Regions from separate parts of the Streptomyces sp. NPDC014764 genome, predicted to be linked through region 4. Evidence: riboswitches for the same ligand, from Rfam matches in the RefSeq annotation. Region 4 holds a riboswitch; each other region holds the start of a gene.

Region 1 (3,701 bases), on a different contig from region 4:
GATGCACTCGTACACGCCCGCGATCGACGCGATGGTCGCGGTGGGCGCGATCGCCAGCAGCAGCGCGTTGCGCAGGCCCGTCGCGGCGATCCGGGTCCGCAGCGCCTCCCAGCGCTCCGGCCAGGCGAGCTCGACGCCGTAGTGGTCGGGGTGCAGCACGCCCCGCGCGGTGCGGGTCTTCTCCCAGGCGGGCAGCGGGCCGTGCCGCTCGGCCAGACCGGCGGACGTCTCGTACGCGGCGAGCATGATGCGCTCGGCGATCCGGGTGGAGAGCGCCTTCGCCCCGGGGGAGTCGAACGGCATCCGCAGCCGGAAGAACACGTCCTGCAGCCCCATCACGCCCAAGCCCACCGGGCGCCAGGGGCTGTTGGAGCGGGATGCCTCCTCGGTCGGGTAGAAGTTGATGTCGACCACCCGGTCCAGGAACGTCACGGCGGTGCGGACCGCCGCGTCCAGGCGCTCCCAGTCCATGCCGTCCGGGCCTGCGAATGCCGCGAGGTTGACCGAGCCGAGGTTGCAGACCGCCGTCTCCCCGTCGTCGGTGACCTCCAGGATCTCCGTGCACAGGTTGGAGGAGTGGACGACGTGGCCCGGCTCGGCGGTCTGGTTGGCGGTGCGGTTGGCGGTGTCCTTGAACGTCATCCAGCCGTTGCCGGTCTGCGCGAGGGCGCGCATCATCCGGCCGTACAGCTCGCGTGCCGGAAGCGTCCTGCGGGCCAGGCCCTTCGCCTCGGCGGCCCGGTAGGCCGCGTCGAACTCCTCGCCCCACAGGTCGACCAGCTCGGGCACGTCCACCGGGGAGAACAGCGACCACTGCGCGTCGTCGGCGACCCGGCGCATGAACTCGTCCGGCACCCAGTGCGCCAGGTTCAGGTTGTGCGTACGGCGGGCGTCCTCACCGGTGTTGTCGCGCAGCTCGAGGAACTCCTCGATGTCCGCGTGCCAGGTCTCCAGGTAGACCGCGGCGGCGCCCTTGCGCCGGCCGCCCTGGTTCACGGCGGCGACCGAGGCGTCCAGCGTCTTCAGGAACGGGACGATGCCGTTGGAGTGCCCGTTGGTGCCGCGGATCAGCGAACCCCGGGCGCGGACCCGGGAGAAGGACAGGCCGATGCCGCCGGCGTGCTTCGACAGGCGTGCGACCTGGTGGTAGCGCTCGTAGAGGGAGTCCAGCTCGTCCTTGGGGGAGTCCAGGAGGTAGCAGGACGACATCTGCGGGTGGCGGGTGCCGGAGTTGAACAGCGTGGGGGAGGAGGGCAGGTAGTCCAGCCGGCTCATCAGCCCGTACAGTGCGGCGACGTCCTCCAGCGCCCGCCCGCTCTCGTCCTCGGCGAGCCCGCAGGCGACCCGCAGCAGGAAGTGCTGGGGCGTCTCGACGACCTTGCGGGTGACCGGGTGGCGCAGCAGGTAGCGGCTGTGCAGGGTGCGCAGGCCGAAGTAGCCGAACCGGTCGTCGGCGTCCGTGTCGACCAGCGCGTCCAGACGGGCCGCGTGGAGCCGGATGAACGCGGCCGTGCGGTCGCCGATCAGGCCTTCCCGGTGACCGGCGGCCACCGAGCCGGTGAACGAGGTGACACCCTGCGAGGCGGCCTCGGCGCGGATGCCGAGGGTGAGCAGCCGGGCGGCGAGCCGGGAGTACGCGGGGTCCTCGGAGATCAGTCCGGCCGCCGCCTCGGTGGCCAGGTCCCGCAGCTCCGCCTCGTCGGCGGCGGCTGACCGGCCGCGCAGCGCGGCGGCGGCAACCCGGCCGGCGTCGGCGTCGGGCAGGTCGGCGGTCAGCTGGGTCAGGGTCCGCAGCAGCGCGGCCCCGGGGCCGTCGCTCTCCTCGGTCACGCGGGTCGCTGAAGCCGGATCGGCTGGCGCGATGGTCACGTGTGGCTCTCCCTCGCTCGGCACAGGGGCCTCGAGGAGCGCAGGGGGCAGCACACGAACGCACGCGGCGTCGCGTCCACCGGCCCATTCCGCGAGGCCCGGACGTCAGGGCACCCGGACCGGAAGGGCCGGGCGCACTGTCGGCAGGTCCTCGGACTGACTCCCGTGCGCGCCCGTGGGCAGGCATGGGTACACCGTTGCGGGACAGTTCCGGATTCGCACCGGATTCCCCTGCGACGACAGCGAGCATGAGCATACATCTTGTGCCGGGTGTCGCCGACGGACCCATATGTTGTGTCGCGTTGGAGTTATGGTGGGGCCGGACGGAAGGGCTGTGCCCAGCCGTCAGAGCGTCAGTTCGTAGACGAGCAGCATGATGTCGTCCAGCTCCGGCAGCGGGTTCCAGTCCCGCCCGGGGGCTCGCGTGAAGCCCAGCCGCTCGTACACCCGGTGCGCGGAGTGCATCGTGCGCTGCGTGGACAGCACCATCCGCGTGCGGCCGAGCGCCCGCGCCCGGTCGGCGCAGGCGCGCACCAGCGCCTCGCCGGCGCCCCGGCCGCGGTGGGCGGGGGAGACGGCCAGCATCCGTATCTCCGCCTCGCCGGGCTCCGCGATGTCGGCCATGGGCCCGGGGCCCGGCACGAACGTCACCCCGCCCAGCAGCGTGCCGTCCGCCACGGCGACCAGGACCTCGGCGGCCGCCGCCCGTCTGCCCACGTCCCGCAGCTCGCCCAGGTAGGCGTCGGACTCCCCGAAGTCCAGCAGCCCGTCGCCGAGATAGGCCTGCGCGGTGATCTCACCGAGCTCCGCGTGCTCGCCGGGCGCCGCCGGCCGGATGACGATGTCCATGCGGGGGAGTCTGCCGCACGGGGACGACAGCGGGCCGCCGGTTTTCCACCGGCGGCCCGCTGTCCTGTGCGTGAACGTCGTCAGTGCTTGCTGTCCGCCGTGGCCGGCGGAAGCTCCACCTGCACGCCCGGGTCGCCGGCGTCCGCCGTGTAGTCCCGCGGCTCGGTCTCGTCGACGCCCTCCGGCGCCTTGACCGCCCGCATGACGAAGGTCAGGACGACCGTGACCAGCACGTTGATCACGAAGGCGGTGAGGCCGATGTAGCCGATCTCCCCGATGCCCGGGATCTCCTTGGCGGAGCCGCCGAAGTGCTTCTGCGTCGGCGACGCCACCCCGTACGCGGCTACCGTGCCGTAGATCATGCCGACCGCCCAGCCGCCGATCAGCGCCCAGCGGTGGAACCAGCGGGTGAACAGGCCGCCCACCAGCGCCGGGAAGGTCTGCAGGATCCAGATGCCGCCGAGCAGCTGGAAGTTGATGGCGACCGTCTTGTCCATGGTCAGCACGAAGGCCAGCGCGCCCACCTTCACCAGCAGCGACACGGCCTTGGAGACGGCGGTCTCCTGCTTGGGCGTCGCGTCGGGCTTGATGAAGTCCTTGTAGATGTTGCGGGTGAACAGGTTCGCCGCCGCGATCGACATGATCGCCGCCGGCACCAGCGCGCCGATGCCGATCGCCGCGAAGGCCACACCGGCGAACCAGTCCGGGAACATGTTCTCGAACAGCTGCGGGATGGCCAGCTGGCCGTTCTGCACCTTCACCCCGGCCGCGATCGCCATGAATCCGAGCAGCGCCAGCAGGCCCAGCATCAGCGAGTACAGCGGCAGGATCGTGGTGTTGCGGCGGATCACCTCACGGCTGCGCGAGGACAGCGTCGCGGTGATCGAGTGCGGGTACATGAACAGCGCGAGCGCCGAGCCCAGCGCCAGCGTGGCGTACGTCCACTGGCCCGCCTCGCCCGGCACCAGGGCGCCGCGCGGGGC
Region 2 (3,701 bases), on a different contig from region 4:
CGGTGGCCATGTCCGCCGTGCTGAACCTTGTCGGCGCATTCCTCTCGGTGGAGGTCGCCAACACGATCTCCAAGGGCCTCGTCGACGAGGCCGGCATCCGTCCCGAGGTCATCTTCGCCGCGTTGGTCGGCGCGATCCTCTGGAATCTCCTCACCTGGCTGGTCGGCCTGCCGTCCAGCTCGTCGCACGCCCTCATGGGCGGTCTGATCGGCGCCACGGTCGCCTCCGCCGGCTTCGGCGCGGTCCACGGCGACGTGCTGGTCACCAAGGTCCTGATCCCCGCGATCGCCGCCCCGCTGGTGGCGGGCGTCGCCGCGATGCTCGCGACCCGGCTCACCTACCGCATGGGCCGCAACGCCGACGCCAAGTCCTCCGAGAAGGGCTACCGCGCCGGGCAGATCGCCTCGGCCGGCCTGGTCTCCCTGGCCCACGGCACCAACGACGCCCAGAAGACGATGGGCATCATCACCCTCGCCCTGGTCGCCGGCGGCGCCGTCGCCCCCGACTCCGACCCGCCGATGTGGGTCATCCTCTCCGCGGGCATCGCCATCGCCCTCGGCACCTACCTGGGCGGCTGGCGCATCATCCGCACCATGGGCAAGGGCCTGACCGACCTCCAGCCGCAGCAGGGCTTCGCGGCCCAGACCAGCGCCGCGACGGTCATCCTGGCCTCCTCGCACCTGGGCTTCTCCCTCTCCACCACGCACTCCGTGTCCGGTGCCGTCATGGGTGCCGGCCTCGGCCGCAAGGGCGGCGTGGTCCGCTGGTCCACGGCCACCCGGATGTTCGTCGCCTGGGGCCTGACCCTGCCGGCCGCCGCCCTGGTCGCGGCGATCGCCGAGTGGGTGTGCGGCTTCGGGGACTGGGGCACCGCCGTCGTTGCCGTCTTCCTGATCACCTCCAGCGCGGCCATCTGGAAGATCTCCCGGCGCGAGATCGTCGACCACACCAACGTCAACGACCACGACACCCCCGCCGAGGAGCCCGCCGGTGTGGTCACCCAGGCCATCGCCGCTGTGACCCCGCCGCCCGCCGGCCCCTCCGAGGACCTCTCGGCCACCATCCCGGCCCCGGCCGCCGCCGACCCGCAGGCCCCGTCGGCCACCTCGACCGTCTGACCGCGTCCGGCACGCAGAAGGAAGCAGCATGAAGATCGACTGGGCGGCCCTCGGCTCCGTGTTCGGCGTGAGCCTCGTGGTCACCGTGGCCCTGGTGGCCCTGTTCACCCTCGGCATCTCCGGTATGTCCCGCCGCGAGCGGGCCACCGCCGAGGGCCGGTCCACGGCCCTCGCGGTCACCGGCGCCTACGCCTGCTTCGCCGCGTGCGCGGCGGCCGTGGGCTACGGCATCTACCTGATCATGGCCTGACGACAAGGCCGCACGCGTGAGCGGGCGGGACGGGAGCAGCGGCTCCCGTCCCGCCCGCTGCCGTGTCCGCGCGTCCGTGCGCCGTGTCCGGCGTGTCCATGCGCCGTTCCCGCCGTTCACCCACGTGAGCCCCTCTGTGGGCCTCGGCACACTTCAGCCCCGCAGGTCAAAGGCAAGTTGACGGCCCTTCCAAGGGCATGGTGGACTGCCTCCGCCAATACGGCGGCAGGAGAGGAAGCCGGTGCGAATCCGGCGCGGTCCCGCCACTGTCACCGGGGTGAGCCCCGGGAGCCAGGAACTCTCGCCGCCGGTCTCGTCGAACCAGGGCGTGGACACCCTGAGTGAGGACATATCGCCATGCGCGGCAGCCTGTCGAGGTCGATCAGCGACACCCCACCCCCCTTCGGGGCCGTGACCTCCGGATCCGTCACCGGCTGAACCCATGGGTGCCGATCGCGTGTTCGCGTACGGCGCCGCCGCCGGCCTCCTCGGCGACCTGCTGCTCGGCGATCCCCGCCGTGGGCATCCGGTCGCCGCTTTCGGGCGGGCCGCGGCTGCCGTGGAGCGGGTGCTGTGGCGGGACGACCGGGGCCGCGGGGCCGTGCACACCGCCGTGTGCGTCGGCGGCGCCGTCACGGTCGCAGGCCTGGCAGCCCGCGCCGCACGCCGTGGTCCTGCCGCTTCCGTCGCCCTGACCGGCGTCGCCACCTGGGCCGTCGTCGGCGGTACCTCGCTGGCCCGGGAGGCCCGGACCATCGGGCGGGCGCTCGAAGCCGGGGACGTCGAGGCCGCGAGGGAGCGGCTGCCGCACCTGTGCGGCCGTGACCCGCAGGCCCTGGACGCCGACGGGATCGCCCGTGCCGTGGTGGAGTCCGTCGCCGAGAACACCTCCGACGCCGTGGTGGGCGCCCTCGTGTGGGGCGCGGTCGCCGGGGTGCCGGGCCTGGTGGGCTTCCGGGCCGTCAACACCCTGGACGCGATGGTGGGTCACAAGTCGCCCCGGTACCGCCGTTACGGCTGGGCGTCCGCCCGTCTCGACGACGTCGCCGGCTGGCCGGGCGCGCGCCTGACGGCCGTCCTCGCCGCGCTGAGCGGGCCGGACCCGCGCGGGGCGGTACGGGCCTGGCGCGCGGACGCGGGCAAACACCCCAGCCCCAACGCCGGTCCCGTCGAGGCGTCCTTCGCGGGCGCGCTCGGCGTGCGGCTCGGCGGGACGCTCTCCTACGGCGGGCGGGTCGAGCACCGGCCCGTCCTCAACGGCGGCGGACGCCCCGTCGCCGTCGCCGACATCGACCGGGCGGTGCGCCTGTCGCGGCGGGTGGGCTGGCTGGCGCTGGCGGCCGGGGTGGCCGCGCGGCGCCTACGGAAGGGACGTGCGAAGTGAGCGGTGGCGGACTGCTGGTCGCCGGGACCACCTCGGACGCCGGCAAGAGCGTGGTCACCGCCGGGATCTGCCGGTGGCTGGTACGCCAGGGGGTGAAGGTCGCGCCGTTCAAGGCGCAGAACATGTCGCTGAACTCGTTCGTCACCCGCGAGGGCGCCGAGATCGGGCGCGCCCAGGCGATGCAGGCGCAGGCGTGCCGGGTGGAGCCGACGGCGCTGATGAACCCGGTGCTGCTGAAGCCGGGCGGCGACCGGTCCAGCCAGGTGGTGCTGATGGGCCGCCCGGTCGGCGAGATGAGCGCCCGCGGCTACCACGGCGGCCGCCAGGAGAGCCTCCTCGGCACGGTCCTCGACTGTCTGGAGCGGCTGCGGAGCGAGTACGACGCGGTGATCTGCGAGGGCGCCGGAAGCCCCGCGGAGATCAACCTGCGCCGTACCGACATCGTCAACATGGGGATCGCGCGGGGCGCGCGGCTGCCCGTGCTGGTCGTCGGGGACATCGACCGGGGCGGCGTCTTCGCGTCCTTCTTCGGCACGGTCGCCCTCCTCTCCCCGGAGGACCAGGAGCTGGTCGCCGGGTTCCTGGTGAACAAGTTCCGCGGGGACGTCTCCCTGCTGGAGCCGGGCCTGGAGATGCTGCACGGCCTGACCGGGCGGCGCTCGTACGGCGTGCTGCCGTTCCGGCACGGCCTCGGCATCGACGAGGAGGACGGGCTCCGCGTGTCGCTCCGGGGCGCCGTACGGGAGTCCGCGGTGGCCGCGCCGGCCGGCGAGGAGGTGCTGCGGGTCGCGGTGTGCGCGGTGCCGCTGATGTCCAACTTCACCGACGTGGACGCGCTGGCGGCCGAACCGGGCGTCGTGGTGCGGTTCGTGGACCGGCCGGACGAACTCGCCGACGCGGACCTCGTCGTCGTGCCCGGCACCCGCGGCACCGTGAAGGCACTGCGCTG
Region 3 (3,701 bases), on a different contig from region 4:
CGAGGACGGCGGTGCGGCCTGTGTGGTCCTTGGCCTGCCACTGGTTCGGGTAGGTCTTGACCAGGTCGATCCAACGGCCCGAGCGGGTCTCGGTGAGCTTGAAGCCCTTGTGCTCGGCGCCCTCGTCGTGCTGGTCGACGGTGATCGTGCCGTCGTTCCTGTCCGTCACCCTCGTGAGGGTGCCGTGCTCGCTGTACGTGTCCTTCGAGCCGGACCTGCGGTCGGTCAGGGTGTAGATCCCGTCCGCGTTCTTCCTCAGGTCCTTCGAGTAACCGGCCGGCGTCGTGTACGTGCCGTCGGCGTTGGCCGTGGAGTGCAGCAGCTCGCCGGTGGCGTCGAAGACGCCCACCTCACCGTCCTTCACCTGGAGGTAGCACTCATACGCCTGCCACCACGGCTGCGACACCTTCCCCCACGGGGGTTCCAGGGAGTTGTAGGTGCGGGTCAACTGGAGTCTCTGGCCGACGCCCGCGATGTCGAAGTCCGTGGCCGCCAGCATCAGGTTGCCGGTCGAGACGTTCACCCACGCCACCAGCGCGTCGTTCAGACGGGTGTCGACGATCTGATGCCAGGGCACCTCGCCCTGGCCCTCGGGCAGGTAGTCAGTGGCGACAGCATCTGCCGACCGGACACCGCTTGAGGCACTGCGCCGCAGCCCTCGCTCCGACGCCGTGGTCTTCGGCCAGCAGCCGCTGGCCGCGCGCCTGCGCGAGCGGCGTGCTGGGTGGGCAGTTGTACAACCTCTGCGGACAGGCCGGATGCGGACCCGGGGTGTTCACCGTGCCGCTCGCCCGTCGCGGTCACCGCGTGACCGGAGTGGACCTGAGCCCGGCCATGCTGGACCGGGCACGCAAGCGGTCGGCCGACGCCGGTGCGGAGGTGACGTACGTGCGGGCCGACGCCCGCGAGTACGAGGCACCGGGTGGCTTCGACGTCGTCCTCGACATGTTCACCTCCTTCGGGTACTTCGAGGACCCCGCCGACAACGCGCGCGTGTTGCGCACCATGTACACCTGCCTGGCTCCCGGCGGCAAGCTCGTCCTCGACCTCACCGGGAAGGAGCTCCTGGCCCGCAGGGTCACCCCGCCCAAGGTGGTGCGGCGGGGCGACGACCTGATGGTGCAGACCGACACCGTGCTGGACGAGTGGGCGCGCCTGCGCAGCGAGTGGGTGCTGGTCGCTGGTCCGGGGCGAGCGAGTGACGCGGGCCACCTTGACGTGGTTCGCGTACAGCGCGGTGGAGCTGCCGCGGATGGCCGAGGAGACGGGTTTCGGCCGCGTGGAGGTCTTCGGCGGGTTCGACGGGCGCCCCTACGACGAGAGTGCCGAGCGGCTCGTCCCTCGGGCGGTCTGCGAAGCGTGAGGGAGGCAAAGGGCGTGCGGCCGGGTCCGCACGCCCTTTGCCGTCGGCTCGGAGGACCGTAGGATCACCTGGTCATCGCCGCGACGGGAGACAGGAAGCCGGTGCGAATCCGGCACGGTCCCGCCACTGTGACCGGGGAGCGCCCCTCCGACATGCCACTGCGCACCGCGCGGGAAGGCGGAGGGAACGTCGATCCGGGAGTCAGGACACTGGTCCGTCGCGGGCCCGATCCGAGGAGCGCGGACTCCAGGAGGCTTCACGTGTCCCAGCTGTTCACCCCTGCCCGCACGCGCGGGTTCCGTCGTGCCACGGCCGCTGCCATGGCACTGTCGTCCATGCTGCTGACCACCGGCTGCGGTGCGTCCGACGAGGGCGGCGGGGACGCGAAGGCCACCGCAGCCGCGTCCGAGGGCTTCCCGGTCACCGTCGACAACTGCGGCGTGAAGACGACGTACGACAAGCCTCCGTCTCGGGTGGTCACCATCCACCAGCACCCGGCGGAACTCATGCTCGCCCTCGGCCTGAAGGACCGCATGGTCGGCACGGCCTTCCCCGACTCCGCCGTCCTGCCCGAGCTGGAGAGGGACTACGAGTCCGTACCGGAACTGGCGGAGAGGGAACCGTCCTTCGAGAAGGTCCTGGACGCCGAACCCGACCTCGTCTACGGCGGCTACGGCAGCGCCTTCGACGAGAAGGAGGGCCGCTCCCGCAAGGCGTTCGCCGACGCGGGCATCGACACCTACCTCAACCGCGAGTACTGCGGCGGGAAGCGGGTGACGATGAAGGACACCTACGACGAGATCCGCACCATCGGCACGATCTTCGGCGTCCCGGACCGGGCCGACGACCTGGTCACCGACCTCGAGGTCCGCGTCGCCAAGGCCGCCGACAAGGTCCAGAGCGAGCCCGAGCTGTCCGTCTTCGTCTACGACAGCGGCGACAAGAGCGCCTTCACCGCGGGCGGCAAGAGCCTGGGCACCGAGCTTATCCGGCTGGCCGGCGGCGAGAACGTCTTCGCCGACCTCGACGACGTCTTCGGCGACGTCTCCTGGGAGCAGGTCGTCGAACGCAAACCGGAAGTCATCGCGATCTACGACTACGCGGGCGCCGGAAGCGTGAAGGAGAAGAAGGAGTACCTGCTCTCCCAGCCCGCGCTCGCCGACGTACCCGCCATCAGGAACAAGCGGTTCGTCGTCCTGCCGCTGACCGCCACCCTGGTCGGCATCCGCTCGGCCTACGCGGTCGAGGACCTGGCCCGCGGACTGCACCCCGAGAGCTTCCGGTGACCCAGGCCGCCACGGGCACGCCCGCCGAAGAGGCGGCGCCTCGGCGGAAGACCACCAGGCCGGAGACAGGCCGTACACGGCTGGCCGTCACACTGCTGGCACTCACGGCGTTGCTCGTCGTCTCCGCCACGGCGGGCCTCGCGATCGGCTCCGTCCGGGTGCCGCCCGGCCAGGTGTGGGGCATCGTGACGCACGCGCTGGGCGCCGACTGGCAGCAGCCGGACTGGTCGCGGGCCCGGGAGACCATCGTGGTGGACGTGCGGGCGCCGCGGGTGCTGCTCGGTGCGGTCACCGGCGCCGGCCTGGCGGTCATCGGTACGGCTCTGCAGGCACTGGTGCGCAACCCGCTCGCCGAGCCGTACCTGCTCGGCGTCTCTTCGGGGGCGTCGCTCGGCGCGGTCTCCGTGATCGTGTTCGGGGTCACCTTCTTCGGGCCCCTCTCCCTGTCGATGGCCGCCTTCGTGGGCGCCCTGGGCGCGCTCCTGCTCGTGTACGCCACCGCCCGCACCGGCGGACGCATCACCTCGGCACGGCTGGTGCTGTCCGGAGTAGCGATCGCGGCGGTACTCACCGCAGTCCTCGATCTGCTGCTGCTCACCACCGCCCGGGGCAACGAGGCCCGCGCGGTCCTCGCCTGGACCCTCGGCGGTCTCGGCGGCGTCAACTGGGGCTCGCTGTGGCTGCCGAGCACGGCCCTCCTGCTCGGCATCGGCGTCCTCATGATCCAGGCCCGCAACCTGAACCTGCTGCTGGCCGGCGAGGAGGCGGCCACCACGATGGGGCTGGACGTGGCCCGGTTCCGCGCCCGCCTGTTCGTCCTGCTCTCCCTCGTCACGGGTGTGCTGGTCGCAGCGGCCGGACCGATCGGCTTCGTCGGCCTGATGATGCCCCACATCGTGCGCCTGTTCGTCGGCGGCGACCACCGCCGGGTCCTGCCGACGGCGGCACTCGGCGGAGCGGTCTTCCTCATCTGGTCCGACATCGCCGCACGGACCATCGCCGCACCGATGGAAATACCCGTCGGCGTGCTCACGGCCCTGTGCGGCGGACCG
Region 4 (3,701 bases):
GCTTGGCCGCGTCGCCCGAGTCCTCGCTGACCGAGAAGCGGAAGCCCAGCACGTCGCCGTCCGCGGGCCGCGACATCGAGGGGCCCACGGTGGCGTACGTCCACGCTGAGCCGTCCCGCTCCCAGAAGGACCAGTAGCGGTACCCGGCGGCCTGGGCCTGGCCGGCGCCCGCCAGCAGCGGCAGCAGCGCGGCCAGGAACAGCACGGTGAGGCGGCGGGTCACGGCTGCTGCCTCTTGGTGCGGTTGCTGATCAGGAAGCCGATGCCGATGCCCGCGACCAGGCAGACGCCGACGAACCACCACACGCCGAACGGGGAGTCCGAGTCCTTCTCGTCCTCGGCCTTCTCGGTCGCCTTCGCGGTCTTCTCGGGGGCGGCCGGGCCGGCGGCCCGGAGCTGCTTCACCAGGTCCGTGCCGCCGAAGTCGCGCGGGTCCGCGCCGGTCGCGTGGGAGGCGAGGATCAGCTGCGCGTAGGCGCCGGGCCCGCTCTGCGCGGCCCAGTCGGCGGCGTTCTTCTCCAGCCAGGCGTACGACTTCTCCGCCTGGGCCGTGTCGCCCTGCGCGGCGAGTGCGACCACCGCGTCGGCGGTGTTGCCGAAGTCGGGCTGGTCCGCGGCGCCGGGCGTCGAGGCGAGCAGGTACCCCTTGGCGGCGAGCGCGCCTGCCAGGTGCGCGGCGCCGTTCGCGGCGGCCTGCGCCGGGGTGGTCGCCTCGACGCAGGAACCGGCGGCGCCGTCGCCCTTGCCGGGCTCGACCAGCAGGCCCTTGCCGAGCGCGCCGAGCACGCCCGCCGCCGTCGCGTCCGCGTTGGCCGTCAGCGAGCCGTCCTTCTCCGGCTGGTACGCGAACGCGCCCGCGCCCTCACCGGTGCAGGGCAGCTCCAGGCCGAGCAGCGCGTCGTAGGGGGACTTGCCGCCCTTCCTCACCTCACCCGGCTTCTCGCCGGCGGCGGCGAGCGCGCCGACGACGACGGACGTGGAGTTGGTGTCGCTGGGGCCGCCCGCGGTGTAACCCCAGCCGCCGTCCTCGTTCTGCACGGACTTAAGCCAGCCGACGGCCTTCTCCGTGACGGCGTCGTGGCCGCCGAGCGCGGCGAGCGCCTGCACGGCGGCGGCGGTCTGGTTGGTGTCGACCATGGTCTTCGCGTCGCACGCGGCGGACGGGTCGGCACGGAACGGCGCGAAGGAGCCGTCGGCGCACTGCTGGCCGGTCAGCCAGCCGACGGCGGCCTTAGGCGGCTCGGCGCCGGCGGCGTGCTGGGCGAGCAGGGCGAGCGACTGGCGCCACACCCCGTCGTACTGCGGATCGGTGTCCCCGTACAGCGCGGACGGCAGTGCCTGCGGGGTCGGCGACGGGGACGAGTCGGCTGCGGCCGGTGCGGCGGCGCCGAGGACGGCGACGGCGGCCAGCACCGCTGCGCTGCGGCGGACGTTCATGACGGGCGGGTGCCTCTCCCTGAAGAGGGCCGGGCAGCGCGGGACACCCCGGCGGCTCGGCTCCGTATACCTCGACGGTGCCCGTGCACCGGCGGATGCCGGGCACGTGAGCCGGTCACGATCCGTGCGGGGCATTCCGGCTCACCGTCCCCAGGACGGCTCACGGTTGCGGGTCAGCGCCGGATTCGCACCGGCTTCCCCCCGTACGGCTGTGATACGACGCGGCCACTCTACCCGCCCGTAGAACGGGTGTCCGGGGCGGCCGGGGGCGCGAGGAGAGGCACACAGGCGTGAGGTGACGGGCGTCACGGCGCCCGTGAGCCGTCCCGCACCCGTGGGCGGGTGCGGGCGAGGGGGAGTCGTTGACCGCGTTCCGTCAGTGCTGCCCGGAGCGCGGCGGAGCCGTCAGGTCGATCAGCCGGCACACCGTCTCGATGTCCACGCCCACCTGCTCGATGGAGGCCCGCCCCGACAGCCAGGTGATCAGCGTCGAGTGCCAGGTGTGCCCGATCACCCGGACGGCCGAGAGCTGCTCGGGCGTCGGGTCCGTCAGATCCGTGGCGTCGAGGATGATCGCCGTGGTCCGCCGGAAGACCTGCTCCACCTCCGCGCTCACACTGCGGTCCGCGAAGGTCAGCGCCCGCACCATCGCGTCCGCCAGGTGCGGGTCGCGCTGCATCGCGCGGAACGCCCGCATCAGCGTCCCGGCGACCCGCTCCGCCGCCGTCTCGCCGGCCGGGGGCTTCTTCCGCAGCGTCGCGTGCAGATGCTCCAGCTGATCCTGCATCGTCGCCACCAGCAGATGGATCTTCGACGGGAAGTACCGGTACAGCGTGCCCAGCGCCACCTGCGAGGACTCCGCGACCTCACGCATCTGCACCCCGTCGAAACCGCCCCGCGAGGCCAGCCGCGCGCACACCTCGAGGATGCGTCGGCGCCGCGCCTCCTGCCGCTCCGTGAGCGGGGAGGCCGGCCCGGCGCGCCCGGCGTCCGGCGCCGCCTTGGTCCTGTGGGCTTCCGCGGGCATGGGTCCCGTCCGTGACAGTCGGTGAGGATCGATGATCGGACAGCATGGCACGGCGTCCGCCGTGGCGTGAATCACCTGATCCACCGCTGCCGACGTTCTTACCTGCCGGTAGATTCGGTTCCTCCGAACGATCAACTCTGAAACTTGTTCTAGATCGGCGTCCCGTCGTACTGTCGCGGGACAGTGCAGGCAGAAGGGGGTCCCAGAGTGACCGCTGAGGCCAGTCAGGCCGGGCCCTCGGCGGGCCCCGCATCCGACGGCTCGCGACCGCTCCGCATCGCGCTCCTCACCTACAAGGGAAACCCGTTCTGCGGCGGCCAGGGCGTCTACGTGCGCCATCTCTCCCGCGAACTGGCCCGGTTGGGACACCGCGTCGAGGTCATCGGCGCCCAGCCCTACCCGGTGCTCGACGAGGGGTACGACGGGCTGAGCCTCACCGAGCTGCCCAGCCTCGACCTCTACCGGCAGCCGGACCCCTTCCGCACCCCGAAGCGTGACGAGTACCGCGACTGGGTCGACGCCCTCGAGGTCTCCACCATGTGGACCGGCGGCTTCCCCGAGCCGCTGACCTTCTCGCTGCGCGCCCGCCGCCATCTGCGCGCCCGCCGCGGCGACTTCGACGTCGTCCACGACAACCAGACCCTCGGCTACGGCCTGCTCGGCGACCTCGGCGCGCCCCTGGTCACCACCGTCCACCACCCCATCACCGTGGACCGCCGCCTCGAACTGGACGCCGCCGAGGACTGGAAGCGCCGTATGTCGGTGCGCCGCTGGTACGCGTTCACCCGCATGCAGAAGCGGGTCGCCCGCCGCCTGCCGTCCGTGCTCACCGTCTCCGGCAGCTCCCGCGACGAGATCGTCGAGGACCTCGGCGTACGGCAGGACCGCATCCACGTCGTCCACATCGGCGCCGACACCGACCTGTTCTCCCCCGACCCGTCCGTGAAGGTCGTCCCGGGCCGGATCGTCACCACCTCCAGCGCCGACGTGCCGCTGAAGGGCCTCGTCTACCTCGTCGAGGCGCTCGCCAAGGTGCGCGCCGAGCAGCCCGACGCCCACCTCGTCGTGGTCGGCAAACGCCCCGCCGAGGGCCCCGTCGCCCAGGCGATGGAGCGCTACGGCCTCGAAGGCGCCGTCGAGTTCGTCAAGGGCATCTCCGACGCCGAACTCGTCGACCTGGTGCGCTCGGCGCAGGTCGCCTGCGTGCCGTCGCTCTACGAGGGCTTCTCCCTCCCGG

The links. Region 4 has a riboswitch for cobalamin ahead of ACF1AG_RS01880 (prenyltransferase/squalene oxidase repeat-containing protein). Riboswitches for the same ligand answer to the same signal wherever they lie in the genome.
Region 1: another riboswitch for cobalamin. It lies ahead of ACF1AG_RS09510 (ribonucleoside-diphosphate reductase subunit alpha); the one in region 4 lies ahead of ACF1AG_RS01880 (prenyltransferase/squalene oxidase repeat-containing protein).
Region 2: another riboswitch for cobalamin. It lies ahead of ACF1AG_RS25785 (cobalamin biosynthesis protein); the one in region 4 lies ahead of ACF1AG_RS01880 (prenyltransferase/squalene oxidase repeat-containing protein).
Region 3: another riboswitch for cobalamin. It lies ahead of ACF1AG_RS17790 (ABC transporter substrate-binding protein); the one in region 4 lies ahead of ACF1AG_RS01880 (prenyltransferase/squalene oxidase repeat-containing protein).

Annotation. Positions count from the first base shown of each region.
Region 1 is NZ_JBIBXY010000003.1:161,264-164,964, reverse strand. It holds gene ACF1AG_RS09510 (ribonucleoside-diphosphate reductase subunit alpha) at 1-1,869, opposite strand, end outside; cobalamin riboswitch at 1,994-2,165, opposite strand; gene ACF1AG_RS09505 (GNAT family N-acetyltransferase) at 2,215-2,718, opposite strand; gene mctP (monocarboxylate uptake permease MctP) at 2,799-3,701, opposite strand, start outside.
Region 2 is NZ_JBIBXY010000013.1:57,470-61,170, forward strand. It holds gene ACF1AG_RS25775 (anion permease) at 1-1,118, shown strand, start outside; gene ACF1AG_RS25780 (hypothetical protein) at 1,147-1,368, shown strand; cobalamin riboswitch at 1,553-1,692, shown strand; gene ACF1AG_RS25785 (cobalamin biosynthesis protein) at 1,811-2,752, shown strand; gene ACF1AG_RS25790 (cobyric acid synthase) at 2,749-3,701, shown strand, end outside.
Region 3 is NZ_JBIBXY010000006.1:292,400-296,100, forward strand. It holds partial or broken gene ACF1AG_RS17780 (DUF6531 domain-containing protein) at 1-655, opposite strand, end outside; gene ACF1AG_RS17785 (class I SAM-dependent methyltransferase) at 808-1,425, shown strand; cobalamin riboswitch at 1,454-1,575, shown strand; gene ACF1AG_RS17790 (ABC transporter substrate-binding protein) at 1,684-2,649, shown strand; gene ACF1AG_RS17795 (FecCD family ABC transporter permease) at 2,646-3,701, shown strand, end outside.
Region 4 is NZ_JBIBXY010000001.1:407,079-410,779, reverse strand. It holds gene ACF1AG_RS01885 (SCO2322 family protein) at 1-223, opposite strand, end outside; gene ACF1AG_RS01880 (prenyltransferase/squalene oxidase repeat-containing protein) at 220-1,437, opposite strand; cobalamin riboswitch at 1,546-1,684, opposite strand; gene ACF1AG_RS01875 (TetR family transcriptional regulator) at 1,814-2,464, opposite strand; gene ACF1AG_RS01870 (glycosyltransferase family 4 protein) at 2,672-3,701, shown strand, end outside.